One region of the Virgibacillus kimchii genome, then DNA from elsewhere that is predicted to be linked to it. Evidence: riboswitches for the same ligand, from Rfam matches in the RefSeq annotation. Region 1 holds a riboswitch; each other region holds the start of a gene.
The links. A riboswitch is a leader RNA that binds a small molecule or an ion and turns the genes downstream of it on or off. The one in region 1 is predicted to bind thiamine pyrophosphate.
Positions count from the first base shown of each region.

Region 2: linked by a shared signal. The riboswitch ahead of ACZ42C_RS16520 (YkoF family thiamine/hydroxymethylpyrimidine-binding protein) and the one ahead of thiT (energy-coupled thiamine transporter ThiT) in region 1 are both predicted to bind thiamine pyrophosphate.
Region 3: linked by a shared signal. The riboswitch ahead of thiM (hydroxyethylthiazole kinase) and the one ahead of thiT (energy-coupled thiamine transporter ThiT) in region 1 are both predicted to bind thiamine pyrophosphate.

Region 1 is NZ_AP043951.1:411,268-415,500, forward strand. It holds gene ACZ42C_RS02125 (IS1634 family transposase) at 1-1,070, opposite strand, end outside; TPP riboswitch at 1,378-1,482, shown strand; gene thiT (energy-coupled thiamine transporter ThiT) at 1,575-2,147, shown strand; gene ACZ42C_RS02135 (YflT domain-containing protein) at 2,291-2,635, opposite strand; gene ACZ42C_RS02140 (hypothetical protein) at 2,749-4,170, shown strand.
Region 2 is NZ_AP043951.1:3,417,388-3,421,620, forward strand. It holds gene ACZ42C_RS16510 (ABC transporter ATP-binding protein) at 1-1,123, opposite strand, end outside; gene ACZ42C_RS16515 (ECF transporter S component) at 1,104-1,709, opposite strand; gene ACZ42C_RS16520 (YkoF family thiamine/hydroxymethylpyrimidine-binding protein) at 1,724-2,314, opposite strand; TPP riboswitch at 2,408-2,510, opposite strand; gene ACZ42C_RS16525 (AraC family transcriptional regulator) at 2,728-3,516, shown strand; gene ACZ42C_RS16530 (LL-diaminopimelate aminotransferase) at 3,794-4,233, shown strand, end outside.
Region 3 is NZ_AP043951.1:3,778,565-3,782,797, forward strand. It holds gene ACZ42C_RS18410 (M14 family metallopeptidase) at 1-719, shown strand, start outside; gene tenA (thiaminase II) at 835-1,509, opposite strand; TPP riboswitch at 1,669-1,766, opposite strand; TPP riboswitch at 1,886-1,986, shown strand; gene thiM (hydroxyethylthiazole kinase) at 2,085-2,867, shown strand; gene ACZ42C_RS18425 (cysteine hydrolase family protein) at 2,895-3,509, shown strand; gene ACZ42C_RS18430 (Lin0512 family protein) at 3,511-3,870, shown strand; gene ACZ42C_RS18435 (thioredoxin family protein) at 4,030-4,233, shown strand, end outside.

The DNA of each region.
Region 1 (4,233 bases):
ATTAACTTTTGTTCCAATCCATTTTCTTTTATCCAACGCTCCTTGTAATACGTTCTCTGGTCATTTTTGAGCTTGCGGACATCTTCTAAATTTACTTTTTTATTGCTTCCCGGTATTCGCCACCCCTTAGAATCCAGCGCCCACTCCTTCAAAAACTTCTTCAGTTTTTTGATTGACTGTGTGGTGACAAATGCGCGTTGTCCTTTCGTGTTATATATCCGATTCTTATTCGAAGATAGTCCGGCATCTGTACATACCACAAATTTCGAAAGGTTAAAGTCTTTTAGAATACGGCGTTCCAACGGTTTCAAGGTGGTTTGTTCATTTCTGTTTCCAGGTGTCATACTAAAGGCAAGTGGCAGTCCTGATCCATCCATGAATAGTCCCATTTGAACAATTGGGCTGGGCCGATTTTCTTTAGAAACCCCATATTGTTTCATACCGTCTTCTTCCTCGATTTCAAAGAAAAAATTGGTGCAGTCATAATATAAAACCTGCGTGTTTCGATCAACCACCTGGAGGCTGTTTTTATAGACCATTTCTTCAATGAAATCAGATTGTTCCGCAAGTACTTCAAGTGCCCGGTACATTTGATGCTCCTTAAAATGTGGGGGCTCAAGTAAGTCCTTCGAATGTTCAAACGTCCCCTTTTTAGAAGTGGGATGTAGAATGCGCAAATACAGAAGACGTGAAAGAATTTCATTAAGATCATATTCAAATTCATATTTCTGAGAGATTTTCTGACAGATTTGATCTAATTTTAGTTTATGATAAAGGGATTGTAAAAAAAGATAACCGGAATTAAACAACGTTTGTTTATTCAATTCTATCTGCTTGGCTGGACTGTATCTGGCAATGATTTTATAGTTACTCTCTTTTTCTTCCTGTGTTAATTTTTTGGCATATTCTTTTGCCCAGGTATAGGGATCTACACCGGGATGCTTTTCTAAAATTTCCTCATCGTTTCCTAAAGCCTCAACGACTTTTGAGGTTTTCTTTCCGTTCCGATAAACATCTTTAATAACAGAATAGGACGTTGACCCTTTGGAAACACTTTTTTTAATGCGCACACACATCTCCTCCGTACTGTGTTTATACTTTATATTATACAATAGTACGAAATAGTACGCAATTATTTAAAGCGGAATTTGACAAAAAAATATAAGCCTGCACTGGCTTATGATCACTTTTTATTTAATTTAGGTGTCAAACTCCCGGAATCAGCGCTTGAATTATGTGTAGCAGATGTCAAGGAATTTATAACTTTGGCAGGTGAAAATACGAAAGCTTAAAGTCAGTTAGATCTTACGCACATGAAACATTGAAGTTTACTATTGTCTGGTATACAATGGTATAAAGTGAAAAAAGCATAGATTGAAAGCCTGCAGGGGGAGCCTTTTGGCTGAGAGTGAACAAGGTATGTGTTCTTACCCTTAGAACCTGTTAGTTAATACTAGCGCAGGGATGGTGGCTTTTTTGATGGAATAAAGCAATGTGAGCGGGTTTCCCATCAGGAAGTCTTCCCCTTGGCATTGCTTTTTTTGCGTTCCAAAATAGGGGGAAGGAGTGTTAATTTGCAATCCAGAAGAGTTTTATTTTTAATTGAAGTGGCTATTTTTACAGCATTGGCATTACTTTTGGACATTTTACCATTTTTATCTTTTAAAATTTGGGCCCAGGGTGGTTCGGTCTCGTTTGCCATGATACCAATCTTTATTGTGGCGTTTCGTTGGGGGCTAAAGGGTGGCTTACTGTCCGGATTTTTACTTGGAGTATTGCAGGTTGCCACCGGAACAGCTTATATTTTGCATCCTGTGCAGGGTATTCTTGATTATGCCGTTGCATTTACTGTATTAGGATTTGCCGGCGTTTTTGCAAGAATAGTTCAGCAGGCTGTTAAAAACGGCGAAACAAAAATATATTTAACTTATATTACATTTGGTGTTTTATTGGGCAGTGTATTACGCTTCCTTGCACATTATATCGCAGGGATCGTCTTCTTTGGCTCCGCGGTGGAAGGTCAGCCGGCGTGGCTTTATTCATTAATTTATAATGCATCCTACATGCTGCCATCATTTGTTTTATGTACAGTGCTTGTGTTCTTCCTGTTCCATAAACAGCCAAGAACATTAATTAATGCAGCGTAAATCAGTCAGCCCGCTCACAAAGGGTAACCTTGAGCATACAGAGGTTACCTTTTTTATTGGAAAAGGAGAATCTCAGGAGCAGAGGTATTAACCCGGTGTAAAAGGTGAACCCGGCCATAACAGCCGGGTTCAATGATCTTACTTTATAATAAATAATCAACATCTTCATTTGTCACAATCAGTAGTACTTTGCCCTCGTCCATTTCTTCTTCGTATTGTTCTGCTTCTGCGTCGCTTAATCCCATCTCTTTAAGTTTTGTGCGCAGTTCGTCTCCTTTACTGTTAAAGAGGTTTCCGACTGCATCCCCAAAATCCATTTCTTTCATGCCGATTGTATTTGCATCTGCGTTGTCTGCAATGCGCTCGGTTCGGTCATCATCATGGGAAAGTACATAGACATTGTCTTTGTCCACGCCTCGATCTTTTAAGAGGTTTACATCTGTTGCCAGTTGTTCGTCATTTGTATATTCCTTGATAAATGGTTTCATTTTAAATACCTCCCTTTCAAGTATTCACTTTCTTCATTCCCGTATGAATATGAACTAAACATATAGTTTCGGCATAGGCTATATGACCATGGAAGGGAGGAGAGGGGAGAATGGTGGAGCTATCATTTTCTCATTGGCTATATGGTTTAGTTACATTGGGCATTATTGCCACCATGATTTTCCGTAAAGGCGTAGTGATGCCTACTTTGTTTGGGACATTTGTTGTTGCCTTGGCTTATCACGGGAATTTAGTTGACGGATTTACAGCAATATTTCAGGCAAATTTGGTTGCTGCCCAGGAACTGTTTAACATATTTCTGATCATTACCTTTATGCTTGCACTATTAAATTCTTTAAAGGATTTAGGTGCGGACAGAAAAATGATACAGCCTATCCAGAAGTTTATGACTAATGGACATATCTCCTTTTTTATACTAGTAATTGTCACGTATATAATTTCTTTGTTCTTTTGGCCAACACCGGCGGTTCCATTGATTTGTGCGCTGCTTGTACCTGCAGCAGTTCGTGCCGGGTTACCGGTTATGACAGCTGCAGTAGCTATTGCGATTGCAGGTCAGGGCATGGCACTTTCGTCTGATTATATTGTTCAGGTTGCTCCGAGCTTATCTGCAACAGCTGCAGGGATAGAAACGTCGATCGTTGCTGATAAAGCATTGATCTTATCCAGCATATCCGGTGTGATTGCCATCATGCTTGCTTATTTACTGTACAGGAAAAATATAAGGTCCAGGGATGATGAGAGAAATGAATGGGAAGTACAGAAGATGCAATCTGCTTCAGTGTCGGATAAAAAACAGGGAACCGAAAACCTGGATAGGTGGAGCAGAATATTTGCCATTCTAGTGCCAATAACACTGTTGGGTGTTGTAATTTATATGGTATATGAAAAGCTGCTGAGCGGAAGAATGAGCGGATTGGAAGGGGGAGATGGAGCTGCCTTTGTCGGCGGTGTTGCTGTAATACTGCTATTACTTTCAACCATTGCTTTTGGGAAAAAGCATGCATTGGAGTATATCAGTACCCATATTACCGATGGCTTTACTTTTGCTTTCAAAGCGATGGGACCTGTTATTCCGATTGCCGGTTTTTTCTTCCTGGGAAGTCCGGATTTTTCGGGAAGCATTTTAGGAATAGAAGAAAACGCACCGGCTTTCCTTTTTGATATTGTGCAGGCTTCCCAGGAATATATACCACAAAGTGCGTTTTTGGCAGCATTCAGTGTGTTGCTTATTGGGATTATAACCGGATTGGACGGCTCAGGATTTTCCGGTCTGCCCTTAACCGGAGCACTGTCTGCTTCATTAGCAAATGCTTCAATTGATGCCGGTACGCTTGCAGCAATTGGGCAAATGGGTTCAATATGGACCGGCGGTGGTACACTGGTAGCCTGGTCCTCATTAATTGCCATTGCCGGGTTTTGTGGTATATCAGTAATGGAGCTCGTACGCAGGAATTTTATTCCGGTTATGGCGGGTCTCGCCCTTTGCACATTATTTGCTGTATTGTTTTTATAGACTCCTGGAATAATGGTTGATGAAAGAGCATTCACGTCTTTATAAAAGCAACCAGTACTCTGT
Region 2 (4,233 bases), 1.2 Mb from region 1:
CATATGTCAGTTCGTCGATGACGGTATCAGTAATAAACTGATGTTCCGGATTCTGAAAAACATACCCTATTCTCTTTCTCAAATCTTTCTGGTTCCATTGCTGCAATTCTTTGTCAAAAAATAAAATCCTGCCTTTTTTACAAGAAAGCAATCCTGCCATTTGTTGCAGAAGTGTAGATTTCCCAGCACCATTCTCCCCTGCAATGGATACAAATTCACCACGGTTTATTTCCAAATTGACGTTTTGAAGAACGGTGTCTCTTTTCCTTTTAAACGTAAGGTTTTTGACGGATAAAATCTCTTCAGATGTTGGGAGGGCAGGGCGGACCCGAAAATTCTTGTTGTCGGACATATAGCACTTTGGAAGGAACATCCCTTCCTTTTTTAACAGTGCTGCCTGCCTGGTAAACACGGTGTGAGCAGGTCCTTCAGCAATAAGTTTTCCGCTGCTTCCTACAGCAAGCACCCTGTCTGTCATATCCAGCCAATCATCAGGCTCATGTTCAATGATGAGGAGAGTTAAACCCTTTTTTTGCTGCAGCGAGTGTAACAGGTCAATGAACTCGACTCGGGACAAAGGGTCCAGATTGGCAGTTGGTTCATCAAGAATTAAGAGTTCCGGTTCCAGCAAAAGCACGGATGCCAATGCAATTTTCTGTTTTTGTCCGCCTGAAAGCTCATGGATTTTCTTTTTTTCAAATCCTTCCATCCCGACATCCTGCAACGCTTGGGATATATGCTGTGGCATTTCCATGGAAGGGACTTTACGGTTTTCCAATGTAAATGCCAGTTCATCTTCCACTTTAATCATGCAAAATTGGCTATCAGGATCCTGAAACACGATGCCGATTTGCTGATTCAATTCTCCTTTTGGAAACTCCTGGACATGTTTACCGCGATAATAAATGTCACCGGAAGAAACTCCTTCCACTGCTTCCGGATATAACCCATTTAAACATAGGGCGAGACTGCTTTTCCCTGATCCGCTGGCACCGATAAGAAGCACTGTTTCATTTTCATACAAGGAAAAATGGATATTCTTTAATAAAGGGTCTTCCGGGTTTTCATAACTGAAAGAGAAGTCCTGCACGTCAAGGATGCGATTAAATGGCTCCTTTTTCACGTTGTTTATGCCGCTCCTTTCCTAAAGCATATCCGCGGAGCACCCCTGTTTTTGCCAGTTGGTCACTGATCCACTTCCCAAGTACACCGGCCAGCAATGCACCGCTCATCAATCTGACAATAAACATGGAAACAAGTAACCAAGGTGCCAACGCGATGTTTCCGGAAGAATACAGGTTCCAGACAAAGCTGAATACGGCAGCACCCATCCCAGCTAACACAAGGATCCGCAGTCGATAATCTTTCCATTTCGTCAGTGCAAAAGCAAGTTCCGCTCCTGCTCCCTGTATAGCTGCACCTAGGATCAGCTGAGGTCCTGCAGTCGTTCCGAGCAGCACTTGCACAATCCCGGCAATTAATTCAGAAGTAAACGCGACGCCGGGCTTTCGGATAATATAGGCAGCAATAATCGATACGATGAACCAAATACCGAATATAATCTCATATCCGAACTGACCGAGTCCAAAAGGGGCAAGCACATTTCTGAACCCTTGGCCTATCAGGTAAAATCCTAAATAGATCAGCCCAAATATTACACCTAAAGCTGACATGAGAACAATTTCTTTTAGCTTCCATTGGTTTGTCATTTGCACATATCTCCTTAAGCTTTATTGGACGGACTGTTGGCTGAAATGCTGAATGTCATGGTGACATGGGACACTTTATCCTGTACGAGATAAAAAGATTCCTGCAAAGTCCGGAAAATATCTTTTACATCCCCATCCAACCTGGTTGCATAATGAGAGGAGCTTACTTTGACGCCGCGTGATTTTGACAGATCAATCTGTTCATAGATTTTATCCATATAATCTTTTTCTCCCAACGGATAGAGGGAAAATTTACAGCCTGCTTCCTGGTTGATGGCACTTACCATGTCTTCATTTAAAGGGGTGTCTGTCTCGTCCATGTAGGCATCTGCATCGGTATCCCCCGGACATCCAATGGAAAAGGTTCCGTTCATGGCAACGTGCTCCCCGGTTGAAGCAGCATGAAGAAAGATAGCTTGTGTAATGTCGAAAACATGTACCATCTTTCCCCGGATGCAAGTGGTTACGTCATCAGTTTCCTTCCAGACTTTCGACGTATTTGTTTGCTCCAAAGCTGATAGAATAATATTTTCAAAGTCTGCGCTCATGGGGTGCAGGCTAAACTGGCACCCTGAAATTCTGCTTGTTCCGCAATAGTTTTCCATACATAATCTCCTCCTGAAAATAAAGTAAAAATAAAAAACTGCACTCCGTAGGGAATGCAGTTTGTCTGTAAAATTTCAGCTTAAAATAAATTCATACAGCAGACCGCACTTCCCCACGCTGGTATTATCCAGTTCGGGTTCCAAGGGTCAGATATCCATCTTCTCAGCCGCTAATGCAGCTCCCCCAGTGCTAAATTCAGATATGCAGTTATTTGTCTTCAGTATAAACATGAATCCTCCTGTTTGTAAAGGAAAACAGGTGAATTAACCACGGTATCCTGTTCCGGGAAGATTGCAATTTGTATAAACATCGCTATTTGGTGTTCCTCTGAAAGCTAAAAGTTATTTACACATGTTTCATTCCAATTTAAAATAATAACATAGGTTTTCCGTGTAGGAAGGGAGTGGACCGGATGCTATATGTCAATCCGGATAATTTTGTGTTAAAGCCTGCGTTGGCCACCATCCATTGTGAACCGAACTGGAAGTGGCGAAAAAGAGATCAGCCCATGCCCAACTATGACTTATTTTATGTTTGGAATGGGGAAGGCGAAGTAAAGCTGAACGGAAAAACATACCAGGTGGAAAAAGGACATTGTTTTCTGTTTAAGCCGGGTGATGAGACGGAAGCAACTCACAACCCCCAGGACCCCCTCGTGTTAACATACATCCATTTTGATATAACCGGGGAAGTACAACTCATCCCCTCCTCCCATCGCATGCTTAAAAATACGATTCGTTTTGAATCTCTATTAACCCAATACGTTCGGCTGTTCTTAGTAGAAACATATGCGGCAAAAACGGAAGGGAAGTTAATTTTAAAGCAATTAATGATTCATCTCTTAAGAGAAGAACAGGAAAAAGAAGAGAATATAGATGGTACAAGCAATAATTTAACAGAAACGATTCGCGAAACAGCCAATTTTATTCAACAGCATCCGGGAAAGCCACATACGATTGAAAGCTTAGCTGCACGCGCCAATCTTTCCCCGAGGTACTTTTCCAAAAAATTCAAGGAATTGATTGGGCATACAGTAAAATCCTATATTGTTTATTGCCGTATAAAGCGTGCAGAACATTTACTTTATTTTACCGGAATGACAGTAACGGAGGCGGCAAAAGCGCTTGGCTATAATGATCTGCATTATTTCAGCAGACAATTTAAGCAATATACAGGAAAAAACCCTTCAGAAGTAAGGTGAAAACACTGTAGCTGCAGGAAAGGTTGCCAGGGAAATTACACCCTCCCCCGGCAACTTTTTTATTTTTTTCCTTCTGTTTAAAGGAGGTGACTCGCTCGATCTTTGTAAAAAAATACAAATATTCTTCCAAAAAATCTAAATACATTTTTTCCCTCATCCATTATTATAAAAACAAGATAAATGGATCAGAGGACAGAACTTCATAAGGGTAATATTTCTGGTAATGCACGGCTAGTAATCAAGAGGAAGAAGAAATTGAAATTTGGGGGAATCAGTTTTGGTAAAAGTAGATTATATTCAACATCAGTTTTCTGAAAGAATAGGTGGAGCGCAGTTTGGCAAGAAAGACGAGATCTATAAATTTGAAAAAATAAAAAGAGCAAAGAGAAAAGCGGTGAAGGATCATCCCGGAAAGCTACTAATCGATCTTGGGGTTGGTGAACCAGATGCGATGGCGGATGAAATTGTGATTCAAAAACTGGCTGAGGAAGCAGCAAAAACAGAAAATCGCTTCTATGCCGATAACGGAGTGATGGAATTTAAGCAGGCGGCGGCAACCTATATGGAAGAAGTATTTGCAGTAAATGGCCTTGATCCTGATACGGAAATCAATCATGCCATAGGATCAAAGTCGGCTTTGGCCATGATCCCCACAGCATTTATTAATCCCGGTGATATTACCATCATGCCCTCTCCGAATTATCCCGTTTTAGGAAC
Region 3 (4,233 bases), 860 kb from region 1:
AACGCTGGGTAAGTGTTGGCTTCCAACCGGAATTTGAAGAAGGCCATGCAGAAGCAATGGAATTTGCCAACGGCTTAATCGGATTATTTGAGGTAGCCCTTGAAAATGCAAACGATGATGTAAATCCGGAAACTTGGATTTCTCCGGAAGAAGGAACGTACCATGATCCTGTTGAGGTAGACTTTGAAATGAGCGAACCAGCTACTGTTTATTATACCCTGGATGGTTCACGACCAACTTTTGACTCCGATGTCATTAGTGTAGCCGGAACAAGAATGGGCGGAGAAACATTAACAATTGAAGAAACCACGACGATCAAATGGTTCTCTGTAGATCCGGCAGGAAATATTGAGAATGATTATGACCCGGATGGAGAAGGAAATAACTATAACGAAGCTGAAGTTGTTATTGATTATTTGCCGGAAGGGGTAACTGCAGCCGGGATGCAATCGCTAGTGGAACGTTTTGAACAGGAAGAGGAATTTGCTGATGAAACAGCTCCTCGCACACTGAAAAACCATTTAACAGCTGTGGATCTTTTTGAACAACAGGGAGATGGCGATAAAGTAGTCAGACATATGAATAGCTTTCTGTTGCTGCTTTATCATCAGGAAAATAATGAGCTTATTTCAGGAAAGGTTTATCGTATCCTGGAAAACTATTCAAATGAATTGATTGAAATCTGGTCATCGGAGTTGGATACCGAAGAAGCCATATAAGGGCTGGGAATAAGGCCATCCGTGGAGCAGTCAAGTGCTCTGCGGATGGCTGCTTTTGCCTTTTAATAAAAAATTATATATCATTAGATGGGTGATGGGCTGTTTTTGGGCGAAATTATACCGGCCAATCTTCTTTATTCTCCGCCATATCCCAAAACATATATTCCAATTTACTTGTTTTCACGACGATCTCTTCCAGTTCAGCCAAATCTCTTTCAGGCTTTCCTGCTGCTATTTCATTAAGCAGATTTTTGCAGTCTTCAGCCAGTTCGGTAAAATCATCCGACGAATACATTTTTACCCAGCGGCCATAAAATTCGTGCTCCTTTGCCCCTGGCCATGCTGCCAGCTTTTTGCCAATAAAATTATAACTCCAGGCACAAGCCAGTACAGCGGCCACGACATTTTCCACTCCACCGCGCTGGGAGACATTCAGCATATAGCTTGTATAAGCTGTAGTTGTGGCGGCAGCTTCTGTTTTTTCCAAGTCTTCTTGGGATATGCCGAATTGGGCGGCATATTGCCGGTGCAAATCCATTTCCATATGGAGTGTGCCGTCCAGCAGTTTGGCAAAAGTGGTCATCGTTTTTAAATCCTGCGCTTTGGCGCTCCCCAGTGCAAAAAGTCTGGAATACTCTATTAAATATACATAGTCCTGTTTTAGCCAATGCATGAATTTATTCTGATCCAACCATCCTTCCCCAAGTCCTTTTACAAAAGGGTGGGTGATGTATGAGTTCCAAATAGGTTCCACCTTTTCCCATAGACGTTCTGTAAATAATTTTTCCATTTCCTCTTCTCCTCTCCGATTATTAAATTTGCTTAATAAGTAGCTGGACCTTTTAGTTGCAGAATGCTCTCACCTCTTTTCATGCAAGGGGAAACAGGAAAATAAAAACCCATTTCCAGTCATAGAAATGGGTTCAGCAATGGGTATACTCATAAATAGAACATTGCCAATCCGCTTCCCTACGCTAGCCTTACCTAGATCAGGTTCCAAGGGTCGATTTACTCTCTCAGCATCCACGTGCTCCCCCAGCAGAATTACAAATTAATTTAATTTTCGATAACAATTATAGCCGCTTCCTGTTAAAATAGCAAACCGGTTCGAGGTACCTGTCCTCTTGTCCCAGGAGAAAGTTATCGGTATAATGAATGTACATATGAAATTCCACTAGGGGTGCCGGCAGGCTGAGATAAGATTTTTCTTAATCCCTTTGAACCTGATCTGGTTTGTACCAGCGTAGGGAAGTGGAGCTGGCGAATATACGGATTTTGTATATCAAACCACTCCATTTCCGGAGTGGTTTTTTTAGTAATCTTCCCTATTTTTTTCTCAAAATCTATGAATAAGGAGCGTTCAGTATGGACTATCTTGCAGAAATCAGGAAAGAGAACCCGTTCATTTATAATATTACCAATGAAGTGGCCACAAATATGGCTGCCAATGGACTCATCGCCGTCGGTGCGTCTCCGGCCATGTCCAATACGCCTAAAGAAGCTGTAGAAAATGCACAGCATGCAGCAGCAGTTGTGTTAAACCTGGGTACCCTTACCGAAGATCGGGCAGAAGCGATGTTGATTGCCGGAAAAACAGCAAACGAAAAAGGTGTGCCGGTAATCCTGGACCCCATTGCAGTTGGAGGGACCAAATTTCGTACAGAAGTGATCTATGAATTGCTGGATAAAGTGAAATTTGCTGCCATCCGTGCTAATGCGGGGGAAATTGCTGTACTCGGGGATACTTTGTCAGTAATGAAAGGACCGGATTCTACGATTGAGGAAGTAGATCCGGAGGTGGCCAAAGGCGTTGCCAATAAGTATAACACTGTCGTTATCGCGACCGGAAAAACAGATGTCATCACTGATGGCAAGCGCACGACCCTGTGCAGAAACGGACATGCCATGCTGCAAAACATCACTGCCAGCGGTTGCCTGCTTACATCTCTTGTCGGGCCGTATGTTAGTGTAGGAAATGATCCATATGAAGCAGGAATTGAAGTAGCTGCGGCTTATGGCATCGCCGCCGAATTGGCAATGGAAAAAGCAAATGGTCCCGGTTCATTTATCCCGGCACTGCTAGATGAGCTGTACTTTCTCGATAAGGAGAAAGTGGATAAGTATAAACGGGTGGAGCAAATATACTAGCGAATGGTGAAAAGGGGTCTGTTGCAAATGAGCACTTCAAATGGAAAATCAGTACTGCTACTTGTAGACTTGCAAAATGATTTTTGCCATCCGGACGGTACTGCAGCCAAACGGGGGAAAAATGTCCACGTTTTTCGGGAAACTTTATTAAGGACGAAAAATTTACTGGATGCTGCCCGAAATAATAGCATCCCGGTGATCCATGCCATTTCTGAACATAGTGAATGGACAGCATCTCCGACACAAAAAGAAAGGTATGGCAGAGCAGGTTCGAAAAGCGGCCTTTCCTATTGTGAACCTGGGAGCTGGGGCGCAGAATTTTTTCAACCTTTCATACCGGAACATGGTGAAAAGATTGTCATAAAGCATCGTTACAGTGCTTTTTTGTACACTGACCTTGAATTGATTCTACGCCGTAGTGGCGTTACTGAACTGGTCATTTCCGGTGCTTATACAAATGTTTGCCTAGATAGCACTGCCCGGGACGGGTATATGCGGGATTTTCACGTTATTGTTCCCGCTGATTGTGCCGTTTCTGACCATCAACGACACCATGATTATGCACTTGCTCTGCTTGACGGGACATTTGCAGATGTAGTGCATTCAGATGATATAAAAAGACAATGGGAAAGGAGCAGATGATATGAAGGAAATTCTATTTATTGAAACAGGCACGGGGGTAGATTTGCACGGCCAGGATGTCAATGAAGCGGCAAAGCGGGCGGTGATGGATGCGATTCATTATAATTCCATGCCGGGAATAAGAAAAATGCTTCCTGATGAAGATATTAATAAAATGAAAGTGAATGTGAAACTTGGCATTCCGCAGGATTTGGGAAATCTGGATGAAAAGAAAATAAAACAGCTTATTCCTTATGGCACCGTGACCGTAGAAACAGTAAAAGGGGGAATGACTGCCACCAGCGGGATTATTCTTGAGGATCAGCATGATAAAAATGATTTGATGTATATCGTCAATGCTGTAGTGGAGGTAGGCTATTAAGGAGTCCCATCAGTTTTACTTGCATTAACAAAAGTTTACCGATAAATTCCTGTGATTGATAGCTTATTCCTATGGGTATGATAGGGAAAGCCTTATTGATGGTACCTCGGATTTGACCTATGCTTGGATGTAGTAAGTCAAACCAAGGAGGTATTATGTATGGAAAAAGCAGTATTTTATCATGCCGGCTGCCCGGTTTGTGCAGACGCAGAAAAAATGGTTTTGGACTACTTTGACAAATCAAAGGTAGATGTAGAAGTCATCGACTTTAACGATGATGCATCAAAAATCAACGAAGCAGAGAACGCTGGGGTTAAATCAGTCCCTGCGCTTGTTTTAAATGGACAAACGTATCATATTAAC